DNA from 4 places in the Bradyrhizobium sp. Rc2d genome. Region 3 is predicted to be linked to each of the others. Evidence: riboswitches for the same ligand, from Rfam matches in the RefSeq annotation. Region 3 holds a riboswitch; each other region holds the start of a gene.
What was found. A riboswitch is a leader RNA that binds a small molecule or an ion and turns the genes downstream of it on or off. The one in region 3 is predicted to bind cobalamin.
Positions count from the first base shown of each region.

Region 1: another riboswitch for cobalamin. It lies ahead of BLV07_RS47585 (TonB-dependent receptor); the one in region 3 lies ahead of metE (5-methyltetrahydropteroyltriglutamate--homocysteine S-methyltransferase).
Region 2: another riboswitch for cobalamin. It lies ahead of BLV07_RS17355 (energy-coupling factor ABC transporter permease); the one in region 3 lies ahead of metE (5-methyltetrahydropteroyltriglutamate--homocysteine S-methyltransferase).
Region 4: another riboswitch for cobalamin. It lies ahead of BLV07_RS17420 (DUF1636 family protein); the one in region 3 lies ahead of metE (5-methyltetrahydropteroyltriglutamate--homocysteine S-methyltransferase).

Region 1 covers NZ_FNCU01000012.1:180,946-183,138, reverse strand. The annotation lists gene cobT (nicotinate-nucleotide--dimethylbenzimidazole phosphoribosyltransferase) at 1-462, shown strand, start outside; gene BLV07_RS17340 (histidine phosphatase family protein) at 469-1,041, opposite strand; cobalamin riboswitch at 1,114-1,315, shown strand; gene BLV07_RS47585 (TonB-dependent receptor) at 1,431-2,193, shown strand, end outside.
Region 2 covers NZ_FNCU01000012.1:184,227-186,419, reverse strand. The annotation lists gene BLV07_RS17365 (cobyrinic acid a,c-diamide synthase CobB) at 1-177, shown strand, start outside; gene cobA (uroporphyrinogen-III C-methyltransferase) at 174-905, shown strand; cobalamin riboswitch at 951-1,170, shown strand; gene BLV07_RS17355 (energy-coupling factor ABC transporter permease) at 1,208-1,885, shown strand; gene cobF (precorrin-6A synthase (deacetylating)) at 1,931-2,193, shown strand, end outside.
Region 3 covers NZ_FNCU01000040.1:49,363-51,555, reverse strand. The annotation lists cobalamin riboswitch at 961-1,163, shown strand; gene metE (5-methyltetrahydropteroyltriglutamate--homocysteine S-methyltransferase) at 1,267-2,193, shown strand, end outside.
Region 4 covers NZ_FNCU01000012.1:197,144-199,336, forward strand. The annotation lists gene cobW (cobalamin biosynthesis protein CobW) at 1-1,007, opposite strand, end outside; gene BLV07_RS17420 (DUF1636 family protein) at 1,004-1,378, opposite strand; cobalamin riboswitch at 1,473-1,692, opposite strand; gene cobO (cob(I)yrinic acid a,c-diamide adenosyltransferase) at 1,732-2,193, shown strand, end outside.

The sequences.
Region 1 (2,193 bases), on a different contig from region 3:
GCCGGCAGCGGCACCGGCATCGATGCGGCCGGACGGGCGCACAAGGCGCGGGTGATCGATGCCGCGATCGCGCGCCATGGCATTGCGAGGGCTTCGCCTGAAAACATCCTGTGTGCCGTCGGCGGTCTCGAAATCGCGGCGATCTCAGGCGCGATCATCGCGGCTGCGCAACGCCGCATCCCTGTATTGATCGACGGCTTCATCGTGTCAGTGGCGGCGCTGGCGGCGGTGCGGATCAACCCGTCGTGCCGGCCGTTCCTGCTGCCGTCGCATCAATCGGCAGAGCAGGGGCATCGGCTGGTGCTGCGTGCGCTGAACGTGCAGCCGCTGATCAGCCTCGATCTCAGGCTTGGGGAGGGATCGGGCGCCGCGATCGCGCTGCCGCTGGTGCGGTTGGCTTGCGCGCTCCACAACGGCATGGCGACGTTTGCGCAGGCCAATGTACCGGATCGCCCGGCCTGACCCGGCTCAGGCCAACCGCTGATTGACGGAAACGACGCGCCACCCGGTGGCGAGCCGGTCGATCCGGGTGAGCGACAGCGGATCGATCACGAACCGCAAGGCGGCTTGCGGTGTCAGATCCAGCGCGATGCAGAGCGCAGCGCGGACCGTGCCGGAATGCACGACGAGCGCTGCCGAGCCCGCGCCGATCCGCGAGAGTCCCAGCCGGACGCGCGCGACCTGGTCCTCAAAGCTCTCGCCGCCCGGCGGACGGCCGCGCGCCGGATCGCTCCAGAACTGTGCATAAGCCTCGTCGCCAGCCGCGCCGATGTCGTCATGCCGACGGCCGGTCCATGCGCCAAAATCCTGTTCACTGAATTCGGGCATCAGCTCGGGCGCGAGTCCCAGCGCCTGCGCGGTCTCGACCGTGCGCCGCGACGGACTGGCATAGCTCGCTGCGCCTCGCGGCAGGTGCTGCCGCAGCGCCTGCAGTGGCGCGCGATCGCCGAGATTGGCCGGCGCGTCAGCCGCATGGATCGTCCCTTTGATGCCGTCGACCGGTGCATGCCGTATCAGCCAGAGGAAGGTCTCGCCTTCCATGCTCATCTCCGAGGAAGTTGGTTGCTGTGGCAATAACGCCGCAGCTTGCACATTGACTCTGTCTTGATCGTAATCCTAGATGGCTTCGACGGTTTCCCCGAGAGGGGATGAAAAGGGAATGCGGTGCGGGGAATTTGTCCCCAATGCCGCGGCTGCCCCCGCAACTGTAAGCGGTGAATCCTTCGTCAGAAGCCACTGGGTCCTCGGTCCCGGGAAGGCGACGAAGCGGTCACGACCCGCGAGCCAGGAGACCTGCCGTCAGCCGTGGTCACACGCGAAGATGTCGGTCGGGGAGTACAGACATTCGGCTTCATCGGACGGCTGACAAGCCCAGGGTGAGACCTCGTTCGCTGTGACGTGCCACTGACGTCATACCGAGGTTTCGAACCGTGTCTTCCATCCGCATTGTACGACCGCGCCGTTTCCTGCTTGCCTCCGCAGCTCTTACGTCACTAGCCGCCGCCGATGTATCTGCCGCGCTGGCGCAGCAGGCCCGCGAACCCCTGCCGCCGGTCGAGGTGTCGCCGGCGCAATCCCGCAAGCAGGCCAAGCCGGCGGGCCGCGAGGCGCAGAGCGCCCGCCGTGCAGCTGCACGCAGACCGGCAGCCGCATCCGCAGCGCCCAAGCCTGTCGTGCCGGCCGCCGCGGCAGCGACGCCGCTCAACAGCAATGCCGTGGCCGAAAGCGCCTCGCGGCTCGGCCTCACCGTGCGCGAGACGCCGGCGACCGTCGAGGTGATCTCGGCGGCGACGATGCGCGAGCAGGGCTATCGTACCGTATCGGAGGTGGCACAGGGCGCAGTCGGTGTCACCTCCGGCGACAACCCGGCTGAACCTTCGGCCTTCTCCATGCGCGGCTTCACCAACAGCCAGATCAACACGCTCTACAACGGCATCAAGATCGGTCCGCAGAACATGACCTCGCGGATCGCGGATACCGCCAATCTCGAGGCGGTGGAATTCCTGAAAGGTCCGGCTTCGCTGATCTCGGGCGAGGGCGCCGCCGGCGGCGCCATCAATTTCGTCACCAAGCAGCCGCACACCGGACCGATTCGGAACGAGGCTGATTTTTCCTGGGATTCCCTGAACTCGTTCCGCGTTCACTATGGTTCGGGCGGCAGCACCAACGTGCAGGGGCTGGACTACCGCTTTG
Region 2 (2,193 bases), on a different contig from region 3:
CATCAGGTCGGCGCACGCCTGCGCGGCCACGAGTTCCATTATTCGACGATCATCGCCCAGCCCGACACGCCGCTGGCCATGGTTCACGATGCAACCGGCACGGTCATTGCCGAGACCGGCTCGCGGCGGGGCCAAGCCACCGGCACGTTCTTCCATCTGATCGCGGAGGACCGGTGAGCGGTTTTGTTTCTTTCGTCTCCGCCGGCCCCGGCGACCCAGAACTCCTCACGGTGAAGGGGACTGCGCGGCTGCGTGAGGCCGACGTCGTGCTCTATGATGATCTTGCCTCCGGCGCGATCCTCGATCTCGCTCGTCCCGGCGCCAATCTCGTCGCTGTGGGGAAACGGGCAGGGCGGCCCTCGACCAAGCAGCACCATGTCAACCGCCTGCTCGTCGATTATGCCGCAACCGGCGCGCGGGTGGTGCGGCTGAAGTCGGGCGACGCCGGAATTTTCGGCCGGCTCGAGGAGGAGCTGGAGACGCTGCGCGAGGCCGGCATCGGCTACGAGATCATTCCCGGCGTCACATCCGCCTGCGTTGCTGCCGCGCAAGCCGGCATCCCCCTGACCCGGCGCCACACCTCGCGGCGGGTGCAGTTCGTGACCGGGGCCGACGTCACCGGCGAACTGCCGCCTAACCTGAATTGGGCGGCGCTGGCAGATCCCGAGGCAACCACCGTGGTTTATATGGGCCGGCGCACCTTTCCGGCGCTTGCCGCAAAATTGATCGACCATGGCCTCGCCGCAGATACGCCGGCGCTGTTTGCGGAATCACTCGGCCGTTCCGACGAGCGGCTGGTCCGCACCACGATTGCCGAGCTCGCCGAGCAGCTTGCGCGGGGCGGCGCCGCCTCGACGGCCGCCGTCATCCTGTTCGGGGCCCTGGCGGGAGACGATCCGTCATGATGGCCGCCGTCGCCCTTCGCCACTTGACGCCCGGCTCGCGAAAGAGGCACACAGGAGAGGCATGGTGCTCGACGCGGCGCAAAGCGCCGGAGCATAATCGGGAATGGGGATGGGCGGACCCAATTGCGGCGTCCAAAACCCCAGCCGCCCCCGCGACTGTAAGCGGTGAGGGGCTCCGATCAGCCACTGGGCCGCAAGGTCCGGGAAGGCCGGAGAACCCCAGTGAGCCGCGAGCCAGGAGACCGGCCCTGCACGATTTGAGGCCAAGGCCGTCGGGTGTGACGGCAGGAAGGATCTGAACCATGCATATCGAACCAGGGATCGTCACGGGCGCCAAGCTCGTGTTGAGTTACGCAACCGGCATCGCCGCAGGCGGCGTTGCCTTGAAACTCGCGGTCGAGACCGTGCGCGAGCAGGGCATCGGCTCGTTCGCGACGCGCACGCTCGCCACCACCGGCCTCGTCTTCACCTTCTTCCAGGTGCTGCCGCACTTCCCGGTCGGCGTCTCCGAGGTGCACTTCATCCTGGGCTCGACCTTGTTTCTGCTGTTCGGTGCTGCGCCCGCCGCCTTCGGCCTTGCGTTCGGTCTGCTGCTCCAGGGCGTCTTCTTCGTGCCAACCGACCTGCCGCAATACGGCATGAACGTCACCACGCTTCTGGTGCCGCTGTTCGCGATCCAGGCGCTGGCGACGCGGATCATTCCGCGCAACACGGCTTACGTCGATCTGCAATACCGCCAGGCGCTGGCGCTCTCGACCGCCTATCAGTCCGGCATCGTCGCCTGGGTGGCGTTCTGGGCGCTGTATGGCTCCGGCTTCGGCGCGACCAATCTCGCCAACATCGCGACGTTTGCGGCATCCTATGCGCTGGTCATCGTGATCGAGCCGCTCGCCGATCTCGCCGTGCTGGCGCTGGCGAAGTCGCTGCGTGGCGTCACCGCGCCCGGCCTCGTCACGCCGCGCCTGCATAACGCCGCTTAAGAGACAAGCGAAGGGCGGCCGGCGCGGCCGCCCTTCGCGCTCGCGATGCTCACGCTCTCCCTGATAGGCATCGGTTGCGGCGATCCCGGGCAGCTCACGCGCGCCGCGATCCAAGCCATCAACGCCGCCGATCTCGTCCTGATCCCGCGCAAGGGGACGGCGAAATCCGATCTTGCGGATCTGCGGCGGACGATCTGCGCGGACGTGCTCACCAGCGAGAGCACGCGCATCGCCGAGTTCGACTTGCCGGTGCGTGACGCGACTGAGGCGGACTACCGCAAGAGCGTGGACGATTGGCACGATGCCGT
Region 3 (2,193 bases):
TATGCGCGAGCGCAAGAAGTTAGCGGCGACGCAACGGGGCGACCGCCGGTCCCGCGCGAGCATGCGCTCCCCTCTATGTCGCGCGCCGCTAACTTCAGTTGCCAGCGACAGCCTCAATTTGCTGTGCTGGACCTGCCCAGCAGGAGGAGACTGGGCATGCCGAGGACTTGCATTCTTCGTGCCACGTAATAGACGGCAATTCGCACCGGTTTTATGTCCTCTTTGTCGACTTTCCGACTTGCCCACGTCTCGATGTTTCCATTCAGCCTATCCATCGCGGCTTATGCAACCTCGCACGCAGCGGGTATTCGACGGCGCAGCGGAACGCCTCGGTGCCAAGTTCCTGATGAGAATTGGGAGCACGTTGCCGCCATTGAACCGTTTGGTTCGGTATCGTTGCCGGAATATGGGCTTTCGATCTCTGCCATGCCGTTGGGCACTTGCGACGAAGGGCCCTGGCGCGTTTGGCGCGCCTTTCGCGACATGCGGCGCTCCGGAATTCGAGAGCAGCCTCAGCCAGGTGCGCTTTGCACACGATGGCCAACGACGCGAAGCCGATCTTCACCGCCGAGCATTTGGAGTCGGGCTGGCACCGCAAATCAACGTGCTCGCCGGGTCTGTTGCTGGCTTCGCCAGGTGTCTTGGGCCTATTCAACACGGATCCTGTTGGTCGAGAAGGCGGCTGGACGGCGGACGTGCTCGAAGAACCGCTCGGAAGCCGGGACTCGCATCAAATGCGTTCTGCTCGAGGCCGCAGTCCCGACCGCGCAAGCCGCATTTGTCCCTGCCACCTATCCGGCGTGCGGGCCGCGGGCAGCTCCGATGGTCATTCCGATATCGCTGATTGGAGAGCGCTTCTACATCGTCTCAACGATAGAGATGCATGGCCATTCGCGTAGCAGATGTCGCAGCATTTAGCTTGAGACAAATCTGAGAGGTTGACGGAAGAGTTCTCTTGCCGATAATCCAAGTCGTCGAGGTTCTCCGGTTTCCATTTGATCCGGAGCTAAGAGGGAAGCCGGTGAAAATGCCGGCGCTGCCCCCGCAACTGTGAGCGGCGAGCCGCTGTCCAACGATGTCACTGAAGCCTGCGCGGCTTCGGGAAGGCCGGACAGCAGCGATGACCCGCGAGCCAGGAGACCTGCCCCGACAATATATTCGTCCACGGGCGGGGTGTCCCGGTGGTGCGCCAAGCAGCCGTCGCACCGCGCGACTTCCCCTGCCTGCGTCCGCCATGGCCTTTGCCCCCAACATCGGGTTAACGCTATGTCTCTTCTCTCTCTTCCGGTTGCCACGCTCGGAACGCCACGCATCGGTCCCAGGCGCGAGCTCAAACTCGCTCTAGAAAGCTACTGGGCCGGAAAAAGCAGCGAACAGCAGTTGCTCGAGGACGCAGCTGGCCTGCGTGCCGCGAACTGGGCTCGTCAGAAATCTATCGGCGTCACGGTCATTCCATCGAACGATTTCTCGCTGTATGACCAGGTGCTCGACACAAGTCTCATGGTTGGCGCTATCCCGGAGATCTACGCCTCGAAAACCGAATCCGTTTCGCTCAAGACGTACTTCGCCATGGCCCGCGGTTCACAATGCGACGACCAGGGTGCGAGTTGCGGTCACGGACCGCGCGGATTTGGCGCACCCGCGCAGGAGATGACCAAGTGGTTCGATACCAACTACCACTACATGGTCCCCGAGTTTCACAGGGGACAGACTTTCAGATTGCGCTCTCGAAAGCCGATCGAGGAGTATGAGGAAGCCAAGGCCCTTGGCTTCCAGACCCGCCCTGTCCTGATCGGGCCGGTTACATTCTTGAAGCTCGGCAAGAGTGCCGATCCTGCGTTCCTGCCACTCTCACTACTGGATGATCTGATACCGGCCTATATCGAGGTTCTGCAGGAATTGGCCAAACGCGGGGCAAATTGGGTTCAGTTCGACGAGCCCTGCCTGGTTCTTGATCTGGATGAGGGGTCGCGAAAATCTTTGCTACATGCCTATGACCGGCTCGCCAAGGAGGGCCCGGCCATGAAGATCATGGTTGCCAGCTATTTCGGCGACCTCGGCGACAATCTAGACACCGCCTTGAGGCTGCCAATTGCCGGATTGCACCTCGATCTGGTTCGAGCGCCACAGTTATTGGATCAGATCATTGCCGGCGGGCGAAGTGATCTCGTCATCTCGCTCGGTGTCGTCGAC
Region 4 (2,193 bases), on a different contig from region 3:
GCCTCGTCGATATCACCGTGCTCGCCAATCACGACGAGCTTTGATTGCCGTACGCCGGCAGCCCAGGGCTTGTCGAACTGGTGGCGCACACGCTCGCCGACCGCTTGCAGCAAAAGGCGCATCGGCTTGCCCGCGACCGCGATATAGCCTTTCGCGCGCAGCACGTTCTGCTCGCGCGCCAGGCGCTGGATGGCGGCGACCAGCGCATCGACATTAGACACTTCCGGAAGATCGATCACGACCGAGGCAAAATCGTCGTGCTCATGCTCCTCCTCGCCGTCATGATGCGAGGGGCGCGCGGCAAGATCGTTTTCGGCGGCAGCGCCGAGACCGAGGATGACGCGCGCATCGATCGCGCCGTCGGTGACGGGCAACATCGGCACGCGGCGCGGCATCTCGGCGGTGATCGCGGCCTTGGCGGCTTCGATACCCGCGGCGCCCGCAAGATCGGCCTTGGTCAACAGCACGATGTCAGCACAGGCGATCTGGTCCTCGAACACTTCCGACAGCGGCGTCTCATGATCGAGGTTTTCGTCGGCTGCGCGCTGCGCTTCGACCGCAGCGGGATCCGGCGCGAAGCGGCCAGCAGCGACGGCTTCGGCATCGGCCAGCGCGATCACACCGTCGACCGTAATGCGCGAGCGGATCTCCGGCCAATCGAATGCCTTCAGCAGCGGTTTTGGCAGCGCCAGGCCCGAGGTCTCGATCAGGATGTGATCGGGCCGCACTGGGCGCGCCAAGAGCTGCTCCATGGTCGGAATGAAATCGTCGGCGACGGTGCAGCAGATGCAGCCATTGGCGAGCTCGACGATGTTTTCCTCCGGGCAGTTGACATCGGCGCACGACTTCAGGATCTCGCCATCGACACCCTCGCTGCCGAACTCGTTGACGAGCACGGCGAGCTTCTTGCCGCCCGCATTGGCAAGCAGATGCTGGATCAGCGTCGTCTTGCCGGAGCCGAGAAAACCGGTGACCACCGTGACCGGGACTTTTGCGAGCGAATTCATTCGGCGGCCTCCGGCACGACGGCAATGGGGGGAATGCGCGCAAGCGACTGCTTGCGGAATATTTCCGGCCGGCTGCGCCAGGGCACGAGGCCATCAGGCGCGGCCGCATAGGCCGCAGCGCCCGCGATCACGTCGCGCGCGTTCGCATCCGACAGGCGGCCATAGACATAGGACCAGCGCCCGGGTGCGCTGAGCGCGACCGAGCAGCCCTGGCTGCAGGCCGACAGGCATTCGACGGGAACTACGCTCACGCCGTCGGGCACGCCGGCGTCCAGGATCGCACCGTGCAACCGCTTGCCTGGCGTGACGTCGCCCTCGCCAAGCGTCTCGCCGGCACGGCAGGTAATGCAGACGTGAAGTGTGACCGTCATCGCCTCTTCCAGAATAAACAGCGGGAAGCGAAGAGGCGCACGAACCACTTTCCAGGGGCCCGTTTCCCCGTCGCGGAACACCCCGTCCGCCGGTCCAAAATCGTCCGCGCTGGCAGGTCTCCCGGCTTGCGGAGCAGGGCCTTGCCCTTCGATCCCCGCCTTCCCGATCCCGTCAGGGGTCAGTGGCTTCGGGCATCTCTCCGGTCACGGTCGCGGGGGCGGCTGCATTTTGGACCCAAATCTTGCCGATTCGGACCCTATCGCATTCCCTCTTCGCCTGTCATAGGACAGGAACCAACGCCGGCCCACCATTTGCCGCTGGCCGCCACTTGTCAAGCCGAAGGACTGGTACGATGACGCCTGAACCAGAGACCCAAACGGGCGAGCAAACCGACGCCCGCCACGCTGCAAAAATGGCGAAGAAGAAGGCCGCCCGCGACAAGATCATGGCGACCAAGAGCGGCGAAAAAGGCCTCATTATCGTCCACACCGGCGCCGGCAAGGGCAAGTCGTCCTCCGCCTTCGGCATGATCGTCCGCTGCGTCGCCCACGGCTTCCCCTGCGCAGTGGTGCAGTTCATCAAGGGCGCCTGGGATACCGGCGAGCGGCGCCTGCTCACCGGCCATTTCGGCGATCTCTGCCAGTTCCACGCGATGGGCGAGGGTTTCACCTGGGAGACGCAGGACCGCGCCCGCGACGTCGCCGCCGCGCGCGCCGGCTGGGAGAAGGCCAAGGAGCTGATATCAGATTCCAATCTGCGCATGGTCGTGCTCGACGAGATCAACATCGCGTTGCGCTACGACTATCTCGATATC